DNA from 3 places in the Exiguobacterium sp. SH0S1 genome. Region 1 is predicted to be linked to each of the others. Evidence: riboswitches for the same ligand, from Rfam matches in the RefSeq annotation. Region 1 holds a riboswitch; each other region holds the start of a gene.
The links. Region 1 has a riboswitch for S-adenosylmethionine ahead of EVJ20_RS10520 (Na+/H+ antiporter NhaC family protein). Riboswitches for the same ligand answer to the same signal wherever they lie in the genome.

Region 1 (6,518 bases):
CAAGATACGTCCTTTGATCCCGAGGTCCTTACAATACTTGAGGTGTTGTTGTGTCAGTGTTTCTGGGTCCTCGATGTTGACGTACTTATAGTACAGTAAGACCCGCATTGGTTTTGTTTCCATGTTATTGCTCCCCTGTGTTCAGTTTTTTGCAGGAAAACGAACGTTGGGTTGTGTCGTTCGACGAATGAACTTGCCTGCAACCACAAGTCCATTATTATATGATAGATATCACAGTGAAATTTCGCAAATACTTTTTATTTTTTTTTGAGGAGGGCAGGGGGATGCGTCCTCTTGAACGAATTCGGGTAAAAGGTAGTAACGAAAGCCGAAGGTGGAAACTGAAATGCTCACATCACTCCAACAATATATATTGAACATCATCGAATGGCTCCAAGGACTGCCGGGAGGTCCTTGGGCTGGACTTGGGGCCCCGTTCCTAGAAGCGATTTTCCCGTTCCTCCCGCTCGTCTTGATCATCTCGGCGAACGCGGCCACGTATGGCTTCTGGCTCGGTGTGCTCTTGTCATGGATCGGCAGTTTGGCAGGGACGCTCCTCGTGTTCGCCGCCGTCCGATACGTGTTCCGCAAACCGATGACGCGTTGGCTCGAAAAACATAAACAGGGTGTCTATTGGCTCGATCGCATCAACCATATGAGTCCAATCTCGCTCGGATTCTTATATTCGTTGCCGTTCATCCCGGTCAGTTTGATCACGTACTTACTCGCCTTGATTCAAATGCCGCTCCGGACGTTCGTATTGGCGGCCGGATTCGGGAAACTGCTCGTCGTCGTCATCTTCTCGGTCATCGGTGATCAGTGGCAAGAGTTCATCCAAAGCCCGTTCCGCTTGTCGATGCTCGGTTTGCTCTTGCTCGTATTGTGGGCGATCAGCCGGGGTCTCGAAGAACTTCTCAAACGGCGCGCTTTCAAAAAACGGAACGAAGAGCTCAAACGTAAACGTGAAGCGAGAACATAAAAATCCTCGAAGGCGACCGCCTTCGAGGATTTTTGCTTAGTTGGTTTTTTTGAAACGTGGGAAGTTGAAGACGATCGCCAAGCCTCCGCAAATGAACAGGAGGAACGGATAGAACATATACGGGACGAGGGCGGGGGACGCCGTGTTCGTCAACTCGGCGGCGATGAGGAGCTGCGCCCCGTAAGGCAGAAGTCCTTGTACCCCGCACGAGAAGATGTCGAGTACGCTCGCTGACTTTTTCCGTTCGATGTCATACGTATCGGCGATATTCGCGGCAAGCGGGCCTGCTACGAGAATCGAGATCGTATTGTTCGCCGTCGCGACGTTCGTCGCACTGACGAGCCCGGCGATGCTCCATTCCGCACCAGCCCGGCGTTGAATCCGTGACGTGAGTGCGTCTCGTAAATAGGTGAGTCCACCGTTATGCGAGATGAGTCCGACGAGTCCGCCCATGAATAATGTCAAGAGCGAGATCTCGGCCATGCCCATCATGCCGTCGGCCATCGCCGTGACGTAAGACGTGACGGCCAAGCTTCCGTCAATCAGCCCGATGATGCCAGCGAGCGCGATGCCGCCGAGCAAAACGAGGATGACGTTCAGTCCGGTCAAGGCGAGGACGATGACGGCGAGATACGGAATCAACTTGTACCATTCGAACGCGGCCACTTCAATCGTCGACTCTCCGCTTGAGAGAACGGCTAACAGGACGGTCGTGATGATTGCGGCCGGGAGCACGATCCAAAAGTTGGTCCGGAACTTGTCGCGCATGTTCGTCCGTTGTGTCCGGACGGCGGCGATTGTCGTATCCGAGATGAACGACAAATTGTCTCCGAACATGGCCCCGCCGACAACGGCCGCGGCCGCGATCGCGATATTGACCCCGCTCTCTTGATGGATGCCGAGCGCGATCGGGGCGAGCGCGGCAATCGTACCGGTCGATGTGCCCATCGCCATCGAGATGAAAGCGGCGATGACGAACAGTCCGCTCAGTAAGAGTGACGGTGGCAGGAACGTCAAGGCCGCATTGACCGTCGCGTCAATCGCACCGATTGCACCGGCGACGCTCGAGAACGCACCGGCGAGCAGGAAGATGAATATCATGATCAAGATGCCTGGATTACCGGCACCTTGGGCGATGCGCTCAACGGTCTGAGTGACGCTTCCTTTCGTCATCATCGCAGCGACAATTAAAGCGATCAACGCCGCGATCAGCACCGGGAACTTGTAAAAGTCGCCATAATAAATACCCGCCCCGATGAAGAAGACGAGGAAGACGAGCAAGGGCAAGAGCGCCCATTTGTTAGCTGTTGGTTGTTCCAATCGATTCACCTCATTTCAAAGAATAGAAAAAAAGAGCCTTCCGAAAAAGGCTCTCTCTGTAAGAGACACCCTTTTCATCTTTCGAGCAGAACGCTCGCTGGATTTGGCACAGGTTACCCGCTGCCGAGACATCTAAGGGCCAGTCCCTCCGTCTCTCTTGATAAAAAGTCGTCATGATGTAGTTGTTAGACACGTTTCCTAACGTACCTGTTTCAAATCGGGTTGTCAACAGAAATCCCCCTGCGCCAGTGGACGCGGGGGGAAGTCATGTCGTCAAAAAGTTGTAATGGGCGACGCGGTTACGACCGGCGTACTTGCCGCCGACGTAAAGGGCCCGGTCAGCGTTACGGATCGTATCGTCAAGCCGTTTGTCGCCGAACGCTTGAATCGTATCGACACCGATCGAGGCGGTCACGGGAATATCGACCCCATCGACACGGAACGGCTTATCTTCAATTTTCTGCCGAATCCGTTCGGCGATATCGACGGCTTGGTCGACGTCGCAATGATTGAGCAGCAAGATGAACTCCTCGCCCCCGTAACGGGCCGCAAAGTCATCGGTCCGGAGCATTTGCCGGATTCGCCGCCCGAACTCTTGGAGCACGCTGTCTCCGACTTGGTGACCGTGCGTGTCATTGATTTTTTTAAAGAAGTCGATGTCGAGCATCGCGACCGAGATCGGGTACATCGAGCCGTCCGAGATTTGTTGAATCCCATACTCGTAGAACGCGCGCGCATTGGCGAGCAGCGTCAAGCTATCGGTGCGGCTTTCCGTGTATAGGCGGTCGCGCTCGTGGCATCGGCTGATCGTTCGGTTGAACGATTTCAACAGTTTTACCATCTCGTTTTGAATGATGGGGGGATAGCCATAGACGTGTTCACCAATCATGACGATACGTGTGCGAATCCCGTCAATCTCTTCTGACTGGACTGAGATGAAGCTGTGGTAATCGTCATGAAACGCATCTGACAACGCTGCGTCCCATTCGAAGCGCATCTCATAATCGACAGACTTGGCGTGTGGATGGCGCGCTTCCATCAAGTCGAAGACGAGTGGACGGTCGATCGGCTGTCGCGTCAACAAATCGAAATAGAGCGTTCGGTCGAACAGGACGAACTCGACAAACCCTTTATCATATTGGTTGAGGCGCTCACATTGACTCAAGAACACTTCAATCGCCTGGGCCTCGCTTTGAGATAGGGAGACGGCCTCTTTCGCTTCATCGTACTGTTCGATCAATGACTTGAACGCGTCTTGGCGCCCTTTTTGAATCATCAACCGCTTAATAAAGAACGTGAGGGCGGCCGCGATGCTGCTGACGACGAGCAAGTTCGTCTCACGGAAGAACGACGCGGCGAAGATGAAGACCAAACTGACGATGTACGTGTAAAACGCGATGCTCAAAAAATCACGGACCGGGATATCGACGCGGAACCACCAGCCGACTTGATACTTCTGGACGACCGTGTTCAAAATTATGGCAATGATCAGACCGACGAGCGGAACGAACGAATCCTGCGAATAGAAGCCAAGACCAGTTTCACCTCCGAGGGCCAAGTAAACACTTGCCGGGATGGCGATTTCTAAAAATGACGTGATCGCGTTCCAAGGATAAGTGAACCGAAAGCGGCGGAGCGCGACGCGCGGTTTTAGGTTGGCGAACTGAAAGACGAGAAGTCCGATTTGGTTGACGAGGAGCGCCGTCTCAAAATCAAAGAATAAAAAGATGATGAGGACGATACTTTCTGAAAACGTGAAATAAATGCCTTTTCGTTCAATCGAGTCCATTTGGAAAATGACGACGAGCAGCGCGATCAAGATGAACGGAAGCGGCTCGATCGCCGGAATATCAAGAACACCGGTTGTAAACAAGGTGATGGTCAGTAAAACGATCAAACTCCAAATGCTCCAACCGAGGACGGACATTTTGCGAAAATGATTCATAGTTCCCTCCTGTGTGGGAAAAGTCTTCTCATATGTATGGTAGGAGATTCGGCACGGTTGCGCCCAAGTCCTGCCTATTCATCATAATGGCTGAATTCTAGCATTGAGTCTACATCAAATATCCTCTATAATGAAGTTGCTTTTCAACCACATAGACGAAAGTCGATGAAAAAGAGAGTAACGATCGTTTAGTCAACAAAGCGACCTAGGGATTGGTGAGAGCCTAGGCTGACAAACATCGCGAAACGCACTTTTGAGATGCTATCCGAAGCGAGTAGGCGTAGCCGGGGGCCCCCCGTTATCACCGTTAAAGTGGTCTGTGTAAAACAGGCAAGAAGAGTGGTACCGCGGGCCAACCCGTCTCTTTGCATCTGTGCAAAGGGCGTTTTTTTTATGACTAGATTTGAAGGAGGAAATTTACATGAGTTATGAACGCAAGTATGCGGAGGCTCTGTCACGTGTCATCGGTGACGAACTCACGCTCGACCAGATTGAGGCATTGATTGAAAAACCAAAACATGAGGCACACGGGGATCTCGCGTTCCCATGCTTCCAACTCGCCAAGGCGTACCGGAAAGCGCCGGTCATGATTGCGACTGACATCGCCGGTGAATTGAACGACGAACTGTTCACAAAAGTTGAAGCGGCCGGTCCATACGTGAACGTCTTCTTGAGCCGTGGCGTCGTCTCGCAGGAAATCATTAACGTGGTTCTCGACGAGCAAGCGGATTACGCGACGCATGCAACACGCAACGAGACGATTGTCACGGACTTCTCATCACCGAACATCGCCAAACCGTTCTCGATGGGGCACTTGCGCTCGACGGTCATCGGTAACGCCATCAACCAGATCGCTCGCAAAAACGGCTATAACGTCGTCGGTGTCAACCATCTCGGTGACTGGGGTACACAATTCGGGAAACTCATGGTCGCTTATAAGAAGTGGGGCGATGAAGAAGCGGTCCGGGCAAATCCGATCGCTGAGCTCTTAAAGCTATACGTTCACTTCCATGAAGAAGCGAAAACCCAACCTGAGCTTGAAGACGAGGGCCGTGCTTGGTTCAAAAAGCTCGAGGACGGTAACGTTGAAGCGACCGAACTGTGGACGTGGTTCCGTGACGAGTCGCTCAAAGAGTTCCAAAAAGTATACGATCTCCTCGGTGTCGAGTTTGACAGCTTCCACGGTGAAGCGTTCTACAACGACAAGATGGACCGGATCGTCGCCATGCTCGAAGAGAAGAACCTGCTCGTCGAGAGTGAAGGGGCGATGGTCGTCTCGCTTGAAGACGAGAACTTGCCACCTTGCCTGATCACAAAGAAAGACGGCGCGACGCTTTACGCGACACGTGATTTGGCTGCGGCCGTCTATCGTCATGAGACGTACAACTTCGTCCAAGCGAACTACGTCGTCGGTGGCGAGCAGGCGCTCCACTTCAAACAGTTGTTCTCGGTACTCCGCAAGCTCGGTTACGACTTCGTCGACGGCATGCACCACGTACCGTTCGGCTTGATCTTGCAAGAAGGGAAGAAGATGTCGACACGTAAAGGCCGCATCGTCCTACTTGAAGAAGTATTGAAAGAAGCGATCGAGAAAGCGCAAGCGAACATCGAACAGAAGAACCCTGAGCTTCCAAACGCAGAGAACGTGGCTCGTATGGTCGGCGTCGGCGCCGTCATCTTCCACGATTTGAAGAATGAGCGCATCAACAACATCGAGTTCGACCTCGACAGCATGCTCAAGTTCGAAGGGGAGACGGGACCTTACGTGCAGTACACGAACGCACGGGCGAACTCGCTCCTCCGTAAAGGCAACTACGACGGTGCGACGTTCGCAGGTGCGGACGACGACCACACGTGGGGCGTCGTGACGATGCTCAACGCGTTCCCACACGTCATCACGCGTGCCCATGAGCGCCGTGAGCCGTCGATCATCAGCCGTTATGTCCTCGACTTGGCGCAATCGTTCAACAAGTATTACGGCCACGTCCGTGTGCTTGAAGAAGATGCGGGCAAACAATCGCGTCTCGCGCTCGTCAAAGCCGTGACGATCGTCTTGACGGAAGGACTCCGTTTAATCGGTGTCCAAGCTCCAGAAGAAATGTAAATACGACAAAAGGGACCTGCGAAAGGTCCCTTTTGTTGTGTCACGCCTTCATCCGCGTGACTGTTCGCGTCTTCGTATCATACAGACACCATTCTCGGTCGAAGATGACGGCGCCGACGTTGATGACGTAGCGCTTCTTCTTCAACTTGAACGGTGTCCCGATTTCCCAG
Region 2 (6,518 bases), on a different contig from region 1:
CGCATGCTCCCCGATGGCCCGATACGTGTCGACGTCTCGCTCGAACAGCGCGATGGCCCGATGTTTGATGTCAGTCGCGATTCTTTCAAAGTCGTCTCCGACGTTGAATCCGAGAAGCGACTCGATCACGTTTTGAAGATTGACCGCCGTCGGTCGCGTCGCGATCAACCGACGGCCGACGAGGTCGAGCCGGCGTGTGAAGTCCGGGTCATCTTGAAGCCGGACCGCTTCTTTCGCGAGCACGAATGCGCCGAAATAGGCGATGGCCGGCGCGCCTCGGACTTGTAACGTCTCGATGGCGTGCTCCGCCTGTTCGAGCGTCGCGATCGTCACGTACCGCTCCTCATGGGGCAGTAACGTTTGGTCTAAAATGACGAGCTCGTCCCGGGACGGTTCGAAGCGAATGTTTTGGACTGTCATACGCGTACCCCCGCTAACAGCGTCACTAATTCATCGATCGAACGGATATCGTGGCGCTGTTTAATGAGCGTCGTGCCGAGCGTGAGCGCTTCCCGTTTCCGCTCGAGCCGGACCGTTTCCGGTAACGTCTCGAGGTCATTGACTCCGGCGAGGCCGATGGTGCGGCGAATCAGTTCGCATCCGGCATAGCCAATCGTGTCGCTAAAGATGGTTTGAAGTAGTTCATCGACGAACCCGTCCGTGTTGAACGGTTCGACCGCCGTCTCAAACTTCGTCCGGAACGTCTTCTCAAACGTCTCCCATACCGTCAATACGTCGGTGAACCGCTCGAACCGTTTGAGTGGGTCATGGAACGTCGATAGCGTCAAATGGGCGACAATTTGCCCGATGTCAAAGCCGAACGGTCCATAAAAAGCGAACTCCGAATCGATGACTTTCGTCTCTTGTTGCGTCGCGAAGATGCTGCCTGTATGTAAGTCCCCGTGCAAGAGCGCGTCGTGTTTCGTGACGAAACCGACTTTCAGTTTCGTGACCTCCACTTTCAATTTCTGGTCACGCCAAAGCGCTTCGACGTCCTGACGGAGCGCGGTTTCGATGTTGTTCGATTCGGCATCTTTGTACGGATCGGTGAAGATCAGTTTTTCAGTGATATCGCATAGTTCCGGGTTGTAATAATCCCGTTCTTTCCGCTTCTTCTCAATCGGGCCGGCCGCATAGTCGGACGTCTCAAACAACGTCTGTCCTAAAAACTCACCGATGTGACGGGCAAGTTCAGGATACGTTTTCCCTTCCAAATAGCCCGTCCGGACGATATCAAAGTCAGACAAGTCTTCTAAAATCGTGTAGGCGAGCGTTCGGTCACTGCCGAGAACGACCGGGACGAAACGCGGGACGACGCTGGCGAATTCGCGCAACGCGAGCTGCTCGATCCACGCCCGTTCAAGTGTGAGCGGCCAACTCTCGCCGACGACTTTCGCATACGGTAGCGCCTGCTTGACGATGAGGCTCGTTTCGCCTTGACGGATGCGGAAGACGAGGTTCAAGTTGCCGTCCCCGATCTCCTCGCAATGCGCGATGCCCCCATCTTCGAGTAACCCTAACGTTCTGACGTGCTCGACGACTGTCTGTTCTGTAAATGGTTGATAAGCCATGTCTGTTTCCCCTTTCGGTATATTCCCCACAAAAAAAGCCCCTTTCTCCGCGAGAAAGAGGCACAGCCGTAACGGTTGTTCCTCTCATCTGTCAGACGTATGTCTGGTGGATGTAGCACCGTGCCTACTGGTCGGTTGCTGCGGCATCATCGGGCCAATTCCCTCTGCCAACTCGCGATAAGAGTGTCGTATTCGATTGTGTGAACTTGTTGTGATGAATATTACGGACTCGACCCCACCTTTGTCAACGGCAATTTGCTGGAGCAACGGTCACTTTTTTTATGCATATATGGTAACAACGAACTCAAACTTTTTTTCTCAAAAAAAGGAATTGACGAACCGGATATTGTGTGACAAAATTCAATTAAATTTCACAACTTCAAAATACATTCTTATCAAGAGCAGACGGAGGGGACAAGCCCGATGATGTCGCAGCAACCGACCCGATTGGGCACGGTGCTAATTCTTGCAGCGTAAGCTGAGAGATAAGAGTTCATTTTTTTATGATGACCTCTTGCCTCGGCATGGGGTCATTTTTTGTTTGACCGGAAGGAGGAACGAACATGAGTATTACTGCCACATATGAAATCAGCCGGACGGACCGCGTCGCGACTGTCGCCGAGAAAATCGCCCTCGAACTGACCGTCGGCACGTGGACGGAACTGCCTCACCTAGAGCAAGAACAATTAAAGGCGTATCGGGGCGAGGTCGTCTCAACGACGCATACGGAAACAACGAGCCGCTTCACAATCCGTTATCCGCTCCATAACGTCACGCCCGACTTCTCATCCATCTTGACGACGACGTTCGGGAAATTATCGCTCGATGACTCGGTACGCTTGATCGACTTAACGTTACCCGAAACGCTTGCATCTGAATTCCCCGGAGCAAAGTTCGGTGTTCAAGGCGTTCGTGAGTTGCTCGACGTACATGATCGCCCGCTCGTCATGAGCATCTTTAAAGGGATCATCGGCCGTGATTTACGCTTCTTAGAACAGCAACTTCGAGACCAGCTCGCCGGCGGCATCGACATCGTCAAAGATGATGAAATCCTATACGACAACCCGCTCACTCCGTCGCTTGAACGAGCTAAAATCGGGGCGGCCGTCATCCAAGAACAGTTCGAAACGACCGGGAAACGTTCGCTCTATGCCATCACGCTCAGCGGTCCGGTGTTCGGGCTGCGTGACCAAGCGCTCCGCTTGATCGAGGCGGGCGCGACGGCACTGTTGTTCAACGTCTATACATACGGGCTCGACACACTCCGCGAACTCGCGAGCGATCCAACAATTAACGTCCCGATTTTGGCGCACCCCGCGTTCGCCGGGGCCTTGACCGGCTCGATCAGCCACTCGCTCTTGCTCGGAAAATTGATCCGCCTCGCGGGGGCCGACTTGACGCTGTTCCCGTCCCCATACGGTTCACTTGCGACACCGTCTGATGAGGCGTTCACGATTCGGGATGGCAGTGCTCGGCCGCACTGGACGAAACCGATTCTACCGGTCCCATCGGCCGGTATCCATCCGGGGCTCGTCCCGGACATCATCCGTGATTTCGGCACAGACGTCGTCATCAACGCCGGCGGCGGCATCCACGGTCACCCAGACGGCGCGGCCGCCGGGGCCCGGGCGTTCCGACAAGCGATTGAGCAAGTATTGGGCGTGGCGAGCCAGACGAACGAGCTCGAGGCCGCGTTAAAGGCGTGGTCAAAACAATGACGATTCACATCTTGTGTGACTTCGATGGGACGATCACGGCCGAGGACAACATCATCGCTTTGATGCGGGCGTTCGCACCGCCCGAATGGCACGCGCTCAAAGACGATGTGCTCGCTCAAGACATCTCGATCCGCTCCGGGGTCGGGCAGATGTTCCAGCTGTTGCCGAGCGCTGACGCTTCGGCGTACCGTGACTACTTGCTGGACCGCATCACCTTGCGCCCAGGTTTCCCAGCATTTTTGGAAGAGATCCGAGAACATGGCTGGAAGTTCGACGTCGTCAGCGGCGGCATGGACTTTTTCGTACACCCGATCTTGCAAGACCACGTCGCGCCGGACCACATCTACTGTAACGTCGCCGACTTCTCAGGCGAGACGGTACGCGTCGACTGGCCCTACGCCTGTGACGCGCATTGCACGAATGATTGTGGTTGCTGCAAACCGACAATCGCCCGGACGATCGTCGATCCCGTTGATCGCTTGATCGTCATCGGTGACTCGGTGACCGACTTCGAGATCGCCAAACGGGCCGATTTCGTCTACGCCCGTGGGCAACTCATCACGCTCTGTGAAGCAGAAGGCATCGCCTACGCCCCGTTCGAGACGTTCGACGACATCACCCATCACATGAAGGAGGTGCACGTATGAGCGTGACCGCACGTTGGCTTGAACTCGCCGACATTAAAGACGAACTCGCCGCGCGCGACTGGTTCCCCGGAACGAGTGGCAATTTGGCGATTCGTGTCTCCGACGACCCGCTGACCTTCCTCGTCACGGCGAGCGGACGCGATAAACGAAAACGGACCGCGGACGATTTCGTCCTCGTAGACGCGGCCGGCAGGTTACTTGGCGAACAAACTGGTAAACCGTCCGCTGAGACGCTGTTACACGTCGAGGTGTTCAACAAGACCGCGGCGGCGTGTTCACTCCACGTACATACGGTCGACAACAACGTCATCTCCGAGCTCCATGCCGTGAACGGTGAGGTCGTCTTCACGGGGCAAGAGATCATCAAGGCACTCGGGTATTGGGAAGAGGACGCGGTCGTCCGGGTCCCAATCATCGACAATCATGCCGACATCCCGACGCTCGCGGCCGCCTTCGCGCCTCACGTCCATTCAAGCGCCGGTGCCGTCCTCATCCGTAATCACGGCATCACGGTCTGGGGCGAGACGCCGGCTGCGGCGAAACGTTATTTAGAAGCATACGAATTTTTGTTCAGCTACACGTTAAAACTACGCGCCTTAGGCGTCCATTCATAAGGAGGAACTATCTATGGCAACTGTCTATTTCCAACAAACCGAAGAACGTCTCGTCGACCAATCTGAAGTGAACGTATTTTTAGAATCGCGCGGTATTCTGTATGAGCAGTGGGACATCGCTAAACTTCCGATCGCGCTTCAAGAAAACTACGAACTGACGGCCGACGACAAGCAAGCCATCCTCGCAACGTTCCGTGACGAGATTCAAGACGTGTCGGAGCGCCGCGGCTATCAAACGGCCGACGTCATCTCGCTGTCTGACGCGACACCGAACTTGGACGAACTGCTTGTCAACTTCCAAAAGGAACACCATCATACGGACGACGAGGTCCGCTTCATCGTCAGCGGGCACGGCATCTTCGCCATCGACGACGCCGAACGTGGCTACTTCAACATCGAACTCAATCCGGGCGATTTGATTTCGGTCCCGGTGAACACGCGCCACTACTTCACGCTCCAAGACGACCGCCAAGTCGTCGCCGTCCGCATCTTCGTGACAACAGAAGGCTGGGTGCCGATCTACGAGAAGCAAGACGTGACTGCCTAACAAAAAATCCTGCCTTCCGCATACGCGAAAGACAGGATTTTTTTTAATGCTTGACCGCTGTCGGTTTGGAAGAGAACCAACCCCAAACAGCAATCCCAACCATGACCGACCAGAAGAACAGTGTCCAACCTAACGAGTGGACGAAACCGTCTGGAAGACCCATGAACGCGAACGGTGTACCGGCAATCAATTCCTTGAAGCCAGGGTGTTCGAGGACGAGTACCGTCAACTTCACACCGACCCAGCCGACGATGAGGAAGGCGGCCGTCTCCAGTGTCGGACGTTGATGCAGCAACTTCACGAAGACGCGGGCCGCGAATCGCATCAAGATGACCCCGATGAGTCCACCCGTCAAGACGACGAAGAATTGACCTGAGTCGATTCCACCGATCTCTCCAAGACCGAGCGGCGGCAAGCTGACTGCGAGTGCGACCGCTGCCAAGATCGAGTCGACCGCGAAAGCGATGTCGGCGAACTCGACTTTTACGACCGTCCACCAAAACTCTTTTTTCGTGACCGGCTTCTCGGTAATTGCCGTCTCTTCTTTCGCCTCGGCAGCGAGGTCTTGTCTTGGATCCATCTTGCGCGCCTTATACGTCATATATAGATGTCGCGCGCTCATCCCGATCAAGTAAAGGGCACCGAGTGCTTGGACTTGCCAGACGTTGATTAAGAACGAGATTAAGAATAATGCGATGAAGCGGAAGACGAACGCTCCTAATAAACCGTAGAATAGCGCTTTCTTCTGTTCTGTCCGCGGCAAGTGCTTGACCATGACGGCCAACACGAGCGCGTTGTCTGCAGATAGTAGCCCTTCAAGACCGACGAGTACGACGATGATCCAGGCGTACTGCAGGATTAACTGCCAATCCATTAAAACATCCCCTTTTTGTTTGTGTTCCTTCATATTTAAAAGTGATCTATTTTTAAGTTCACAGGAACATTTTATTCCCGTGCGCAAATTAAATCAATCTTCTTTTATTCAATGTCTGAAGTTTTTTCCGCGGAGCAGGTTCAAAGCACGTTCGCGAAGCAAAATGATACCCAGTTTGTATCCATTTCGTGATAAAATCCTAACAAGAACGAGTGGCGGTCATTTGCCCTCTTAAAAAAGGAGAATCCGATTATGTCTACAAGCCATGTCGCTTTACCTACTAAAGCAGAACGACATAAACTATTCGGCTCGGTCCCGCCGGTCAAAGGTACGAAACCGACAGAAAAAGATAAAATGGTCGATCTTCAAAATACACCTAAGAACTTCTTGTTCGCACTCGACAGCGTCGGGATCTCGAACGTCAAACATCCCGTCAACATCGAAACTCCAGACGGCATCCAAGCGACGGTCGCAACGTTTGAATTAACGACATCACTCGTCCAAGATCGGAAAGGCATCAACATGTCCCGCTTGACGGAACAGCTCG
Region 3 (6,518 bases), on a different contig from region 1:
GGCACGATATGTGATGCTTGCTGTCTCGGTCACCCCTTCTCCGTCGCGGGTGTAACTGAACTCATATAACGGATAGGTCTTATTCGGCACGAGTTCCGTGTCAAGCGGGAGTCTCTTGACGACGAGGTCGTCATACGTCGGTTCTTCTTTCGTTGGATCATTGATTGTATGTAACGGACTGACCGAAACGTAAAGGTCAGCAAGTAGTAATAACACGTATGGTTTGGCGTCACGCGAATCATAGCCAATGGCTAATTTGACATCTTCCACATCCGCCATCATCGGTTCGAACGCGAACAAAGGGAATTGGCTCGGCCGATCCCCGACGGTCAATTCGATCTCTCCGTGGATCGCAGGAGAAAACGCCATGACCGTATCGGGAAACGGCTCGATTTCATTCCCGGCCTCTGTCAATTCATCAGCATTTTGCACGGCGAGGCGAGCGGCTTCGTCTGCTGGACGGACAGACGGATAGTGCCGAATCGAATGACCCGCAGTCAAATCGACGAACTCCGGGAATGCATCGACCATTTCCACTGAATAATGTGGTGAGGCCATATCCCGACACATCGCATAATTTTCGTCCCCTTGTATGTATGTCACGGCTTTAAATCCATATTCCCAACCCGTGTCCGTCATCGGATGGCGGCTCGCCACGACCGTATCGAACACAGTCAGGTCACCCTTCAACTCGGTCGTCAAGTCCCCAGTGCAGGCCGCGAGCGTCTCACCGGCCGATTCGAGCACCACTGGTTGTTCTAGTGAGTATTTGCTGACGGTCCAATGGGCGTCGACATACGACAATTTCACGACGTCTTGTTTCTCTTCACCACACCCGGCCAACAAGCTCGTGGATATTACAAGTAAACCGACTAACTTTTTCAAATTATCCGCCCCTTGAATTTTATTATCTCCAATTTTACCATTATATTACTTTGGAGAGGGTATGAAAAACCCGCCCATGAAATTGGACGGGTGCGATGAATCGATTAGATGCTGTTATCGATGGCGCGTGTCAGTCTCGTCTCGACATCCAGTGCGATGGACTGGAGCGACTCGTCCTCGATCAATTCGATCAGTTTCGTCGGTTTCGGCATGCCGACGTGGGTCGCCCCGTCTTTCGTGAAGACGGCGAGCTTGCACGGCAGGAAGTAGCCGCCCTCACGGTGCGCCGTGATGACTTTCTTGGCCTCTTTCGGGTTGCACACTTCGAGGATACGATAGTCCCCGTCGATGGCTTCACCTTTCTCTTTGAGCGTATCACTCAAGTCGAAATCCCACAGCACGCCGAACGATTCGTCCTTGAGCGTCGCTTTCAACTTTTCGACCACTGCTTCGACCGACTGATCCGTCTTCACCGTATAATCAAACATGTAAGCCCCTCCTTGTTTGTTGTCTCTCTCGTCATGTACCCGAACTCGCTTGAAACGAATCGTTCCGACGATTTCGAAAAAAGTATATGTGATTTGAAACATATTCTACGCCGAACCCGTATAATCGAGAGACAATAAAGTAATCCAACCTTAGGAAAAGGAGAAGTGGTTGTCGTGACGGTCACCGTATTCACGCATACAAGCTGCAGTTCTTCCCGCAAGACGCTCGATTGGTTACGCGAACAGAATATCCCGTTCATCGAGAAGAAATTGACCGACCAAGGAATGTCGTTCACCGAGTTCAAGGAGATGCTCCGGCTCACCGAAAACGGGACGACCGATCTCTTGTCTGTCCAAAAAAGTGTCTACAAACAAGCGGCCGACCAGCTCGACGAGATGTCGCTCCGCGAACTGTACAGTTTTGTCGCGACGCATCCGCAGATCTTGAAGAGTCCGATCGTCGTCGATGACAACCGGATCCAGATCGGGTTCAGCGAGAAAGAGATCCGGACGTTCATCCCGCGGCATAACCGGATCGCCGACTTGAAACGACTATTAGACAAACAGTAAGAGCGCCGCAAATTTTGCGACGCTCTTTTGTCAGGCTTTCTTTAGACGGGCCGCCAAGCGGTTGCCGAATGATTGGATCGACTGCACGAGCAGGATCAAGACGAAGATCGTCACGTACATGACTTCCGGCTCGAACCGGAGATGCCCGTACTGATAGGCGATATCGCCGAGTCCACCCGCACCGACGAGACCCGCCATCGCCGTCGCACCGATCAGACCGATCGTCGCGATCGTCAGACCGAGCACGATCGACGACCGCGCCTCACGGATCAATACGTACCAGATGATCTTACGCGTCGAGATGCCCATCGCCTCGTACGCCTCGACGACGCCGCGATCGACTTCGAGCAGTGCCGACTCCATCAAACGGGCGATGTATGGCGCCGTGAAGACGATGAGCGGCAACAGCACGCCTTGGACGCCGATCGTCGTCCCCATGATGAAACGGGTGAACGGCAAGATGAAGAATAGCAGAATGATGAACGGGATCGAGCGGACGACGTTGATCACGCTCGACAATGCCCCGTAAAAGTAACGGTTCGCGAGCCGTCCATTCGGCCGCGTCAAGACGAGGAGCGTCCCGAGCGGCAAGCCGATCAGTGTCGAGATGACGAGCGCGATGCCGGTCATCGTCAGCGTCTGGATCGTGCCCGTCCAAATCAAGTCACCCCAATTTTCCCAAAACTGCAGCATGGTTCGTCACCTCCTTCACTTTGACGCCGCTCGCTTCAAGGTAGCGGACGGCTTGGTCGGTCTGTGCCTGGTCCCCGTCGAGATGGACGAGCAAGTTGCCGACGAGACCGCCTTTCAGCTTTTTGATCCCGCCCCCGATGATGTTCGGCAGCAGGCCGAACCGTTTCGTCAACTCGGCGAGGACGGCCTGTTCGGTCTGGTGACCGATGAACGACAAGTTGACGAGCGTCCCGTGCGAGCTCAACACGTCGACGACTTCTTTCGGGACGTCGAGGTTCGCTTTCAAGAAGCGGCGCGTCGTCGGATGTTGCGGGTCCGAGAAGACGTCGAGGACGTCCCCTTCCTCGACGATCTTGCCGGCGTCGATGACGGCGACCCGGTCACAGATGCGCTCGATGACTTCCATCTCATGGGTGATCAAGAAGATCGTCAGCCCGAGCTCGCGGTTGATCTCGAGCAACAGATCGAGGATCGACTCGGTCGTCTCCGGGTCGAGCGCGCTCGTCGCCTCGTCACTGAGCAGGATGTCCGGCTCGTGCGCCAAGGCCCGAGCGATGGCGACGCGCTGTTTCTGGCCGCCGGAGAGTTGCTCCGGGTAATGTTTACGGTGATCGGTCAGTCCGACGATATCGAGATACTTGTCGACCCGCTCGCTGATCGAGCGTTTATCGAGTCCTTCTAGGCGGAGCGGGATGGCGACGTTGTCTTCGACGGTCGCCGTCTTCAGCAGGTTATAGTGCTGGAAGATCATCCCGATGCGGTGACGGAGCTTTGATAACCCTTTTTTGTCGAGCGTCGTGATGTCTTGTCCCTCGATCTCGACTTGACCTGACGTCGGCCGTTCGAGCAGATTGATCATGCGGATGAGCGTGCTCTTGCCAGCGCCGCTCCGACCGATGATGCCGAAGATTTCGCCCTTTTCAATCGTCAGCGAGACATCGTCGAGTGCCGTGACGGTCCCTTTGTTTACCGTGAACGTTTTTGAGATCTGTTTGAGTGCGATCATAGTGCCTCCTTAAAACGCCGGGACGATCGAGCCGTCGAACGTCTCTTCGATGAACGTCCGGACCTCGTCCGAGTGGTAGTAAGATTTGAGTGTCTCGACGACTTCATCGTCTTTGTTGTCGGTACGGACGACGACGTAGTTCGGGTACGGGTTGTCGACCGTGTCTTCATGGAACAAGGCGTCCTCATTGATCGATAGGCCGGCACCCATCGCGAAGTTCGTGTTGATGGCCGCGAGCGCGACTTCCGGGAGCTGGGTCGGGAGCTGTGACGCCTCGAGCTCGATGAATTCGAGGTTGAGCGGGTTCTCAGCGATGTCACGTTTCGTCGCCTTGTCCGTCAATCCTTCTTTCAAGGTGATGAGTCCGGCCGTCTCATACAGGCGCAGCGCCCGAAGTTCGTTCGCCGGGTCGTTCGGGACGGCGACTTTATCGCCCTCCTTCAACTCCTTGATGTCCGTCAGCTTGTCCGAATAGAGCCCCATCGGGAAAGCGACCGTCTTGAACACGTCGTCAATCTTATAGCCTTTGTCCGCCTTCTGCAGCTCGAGGAACGACAGCGTCTGGTAACTGTTCACGTCGAGACTGCCTTCGTCGAGTGCGGTGTTCGGCGTGTTGTAGTCGTTGAACACCTTGATGTCGAGCTCGAGGCCATCCTCGGCCGCGAGTTCTTTTACTTTCTCGGCGATCTGCTGGTGCGGTCCGCCTGTCACGCCGATCGTGAGGGATTCTGTGCTGAGCGATTCGCTCGCGTCCGATTGGCCGCACGCCGACAAGGCGATGGCCGCGAGTAGAGATGTTCCTGCGAGTACTGTTTTCTGTTTGATGTTCATGAATGATTCCTCCTCCAAAATAAAAGCCCGCTACTCATAAAGAGTGGCGGGCACGACAAGTCAAAGACAGTCGGACACGCTCATCTCCCAGACGTTTCGTCTGTTGGAATTAGCACCATGATCATTACGATCTGGTTGCCGGGTTTCATAGGGCCAGTCCCTCCACCACTCTTGATAAGCTATCGGTCTTATTTAATTGTTATCATCTTACTTTTAATTATTTTATTTGTAAACAGAAAATACTAAATTTTCAAAAATTATTTTCAAATAGTCAATATCGAGCGGGACGGGTGAACGTTGCAATTCGGTCTCGGCCCGGACCGCGTCGACCAGTTGCGGGATGTCGGCCGGAACGAGTCCGAGCGTCTCAAGTGACGTCGGCGCGCCGATCCTGGCGAGCCACGCCTCTAAATATGGGGCGTCAGACGAGCCACGCAACCGTTCTTGGACAAGGAGTCCGAATCCGACCTTGTCGCCATGTAAGAACGGGTGGGTCGACTCGAAGCGGCTGAGCGCGTTGTGAACGGCGTGGGCGACGGCTACGCGTGTCCCGGCGTCCCCGAAACCACCGACGGCACCGCCGACGGCAAGGGTGTGATCGACCGCGAACCGGGTCTCTGGCCCATACGCGGTGAAACTGGACTCACTCAAGTCGAGTTCGACGAGCCGGCCGCATTGCTTGGCCAAGGCGAGACCGGTATTGACGCCGGCATCAGGCGAACTGTCGCCGCTCAAATAGCGGGCCTCGTAAAACTTGGCGACCGTGTCGATGACGCCGGCCCGGAAGTAGTCGTACGGCGAGTCGGTCACGACCCTTGCGTCGACGATGACCCGCTCGATGACGACGCGGAACACGTCGTAGCGGTCATAGGCTCCCTGCTCGTCATAGATGACGCTGAGCGGCGTGAAGGCGGCACAGTTCGAGGCGAGCGTCGGGATGACGATCAGCGGGACACCTTGCCGGTAAGCGACGAGTTTCGCCGTGTCGACGAGCTTGCCCCCACCGACGGCAAGGAGGACGTCCACATCCTTCAAACGGAGCCGTTCGACCTCGGCGTCCGTGCATTCGCCACGGAACAGCGATGTCGGATAGGCAGTGATCGCTGGCAGGACACGCTTGACGACGTCAAAACCGTTCTGCCCGCGCAGCACGTGAGCACGACGGCCAGCGATCAATTCATCGAGCCGCTCGAGCGCGTCATCCGCATGGTCGTACTCGAGCACGGCTTGGCGGATCATGCCCGGACCTCTTCATACGTCGCGAACAGTTTCTCGATCCGCTCGACGGCCTCGTCGATCTTCGGCTCGGCGGAGACGAGCCCGAACCGGACGTACCGCTCGCCTTCTGAGCCGAAGAAATAGCCCGGCGTCACGGCGACCCCTGCCTCGTGGAGCAGCTTATACGAGAACGATTTTGCGTCCCCGTCCGGCACTTTCGCCCAGACGAAGAACGAGCCACTCGGGGCCGTGATGTCCCATCCGGCCTGACGTAACCCGTCGACGAGCCGGTCGCGGCGGGCCTCATACAACCGTGACAAGTCGTCCCGGAGCGAACGTGGCGACTCGAGCGCGGCGATGGCCGCCTCTTGGATGGCCGAGAACACGCTCACATGGACGTGGTCTTGATACGTGTTGATCGCCTCGATGATGTCGCGGTTGCCGACGGCGAAAGCGACCCGCCAGCCGGACATGTTGAACGCCTTCGACATCGTATACACCTCGATGCCGATGTCTTTCGCTCCAGGCGCCTGCAGGAAGCTCGGCGGGACGTGACCGTCGAAACCGATGCTGCCGTAGGCGAAGTCGTGGACGACCATGAGGTCATGCTTATTCGCGAACCGGACCGTGTCGTCAAAGAACGCGGGCGACGCGACGGCGCCGGTCGGATTGCTCGGGTAGTTCAAATACATGAGTCGCGCCCCCTGCGGATCGAGCGTCTCGTAATCAGGAAGATAGCCGTTCTCTTCCCGGAGGACGAGGTCGTGGACGACCGCTCCGGCGAGACGTGCCCCCGAGATGTAGTCCGGATAGCCCGGGTTCGGTAG

Region 2: it holds a riboswitch for S-adenosylmethionine, as region 1 does, so the genes downstream of both, mtnK (S-methyl-5-thioribose kinase) here and EVJ20_RS10520 (Na+/H+ antiporter NhaC family protein) in region 1, are expected to answer to the same signal.
Region 3: it holds a riboswitch for S-adenosylmethionine, as region 1 does, so the genes downstream of both, EVJ20_RS03780 (MetQ/NlpA family ABC transporter substrate-binding protein) here and EVJ20_RS10520 (Na+/H+ antiporter NhaC family protein) in region 1, are expected to answer to the same signal.

What each region holds. Positions count from the first base shown of each region.
Region 1 covers NZ_SJVC01000003.1:276,346-282,863, forward strand. The annotation lists gene trhO (oxygen-dependent tRNA uridine(34) hydroxylase TrhO) at 1-123, opposite strand, end outside; gene EVJ20_RS10515 (TVP38/TMEM64 family protein) at 347-979, shown strand; gene EVJ20_RS10520 (Na+/H+ antiporter NhaC family protein) at 1,016-2,299, opposite strand; SAM riboswitch class I at 2,371-2,466, opposite strand; gene EVJ20_RS10525 (GGDEF domain-containing protein) at 2,565-4,244, opposite strand; T-box leader at 4,401-4,612, shown strand; gene argS (arginine--tRNA ligase) at 4,666-6,348, shown strand; gene EVJ20_RS10535 (metallophosphoesterase family protein) at 6,389-6,518, opposite strand, start outside.
Region 2 covers NZ_SJVC01000005.1:864-7,381, forward strand. The annotation lists gene mtnA (S-methyl-5-thioribose-1-phosphate isomerase) at 1-420, opposite strand, end outside; gene mtnK (S-methyl-5-thioribose kinase) at 417-1,571, opposite strand; SAM riboswitch class I at 1,653-1,755, opposite strand; SAM riboswitch class I at 1,961-2,063, shown strand; gene EVJ20_RS11695 (2,3-diketo-5-methylthiopentyl-1-phosphate enolase) at 2,135-3,289, shown strand; gene EVJ20_RS11700 (2-hydroxy-3-keto-5-methylthiopentenyl-1-phosphate phosphatase) at 3,286-3,936, shown strand; gene EVJ20_RS11705 (methylthioribulose 1-phosphate dehydratase) at 3,933-4,550, shown strand; gene EVJ20_RS11710 (cupin domain-containing protein) at 4,564-5,097, shown strand; gene EVJ20_RS11715 (TerC family protein) at 5,141-5,971, opposite strand; gene folE2 (GTP cyclohydrolase FolE2) at 6,224-6,518, shown strand, end outside.
Region 3 covers NZ_SJVC01000001.1:739,974-746,491, forward strand. The annotation lists gene EVJ20_RS03755 (hypothetical protein) at 1-885, opposite strand, end outside; gene EVJ20_RS03760 (DUF302 domain-containing protein) at 990-1,373, opposite strand; gene EVJ20_RS03765 (Spx/MgsR family RNA polymerase-binding regulatory protein) at 1,548-1,943, shown strand; gene EVJ20_RS03770 (methionine ABC transporter permease) at 1,974-2,636, opposite strand; gene EVJ20_RS03775 (methionine ABC transporter ATP-binding protein) at 2,608-3,642, opposite strand; gene EVJ20_RS03780 (MetQ/NlpA family ABC transporter substrate-binding protein) at 3,652-4,473, opposite strand; SAM riboswitch class I at 4,551-4,654, opposite strand; gene EVJ20_RS03785 (iron-containing alcohol dehydrogenase) at 4,696-5,712, opposite strand; gene EVJ20_RS03790 (aminotransferase class I/II-fold pyridoxal phosphate-dependent enzyme) at 5,709-6,518, opposite strand, start outside.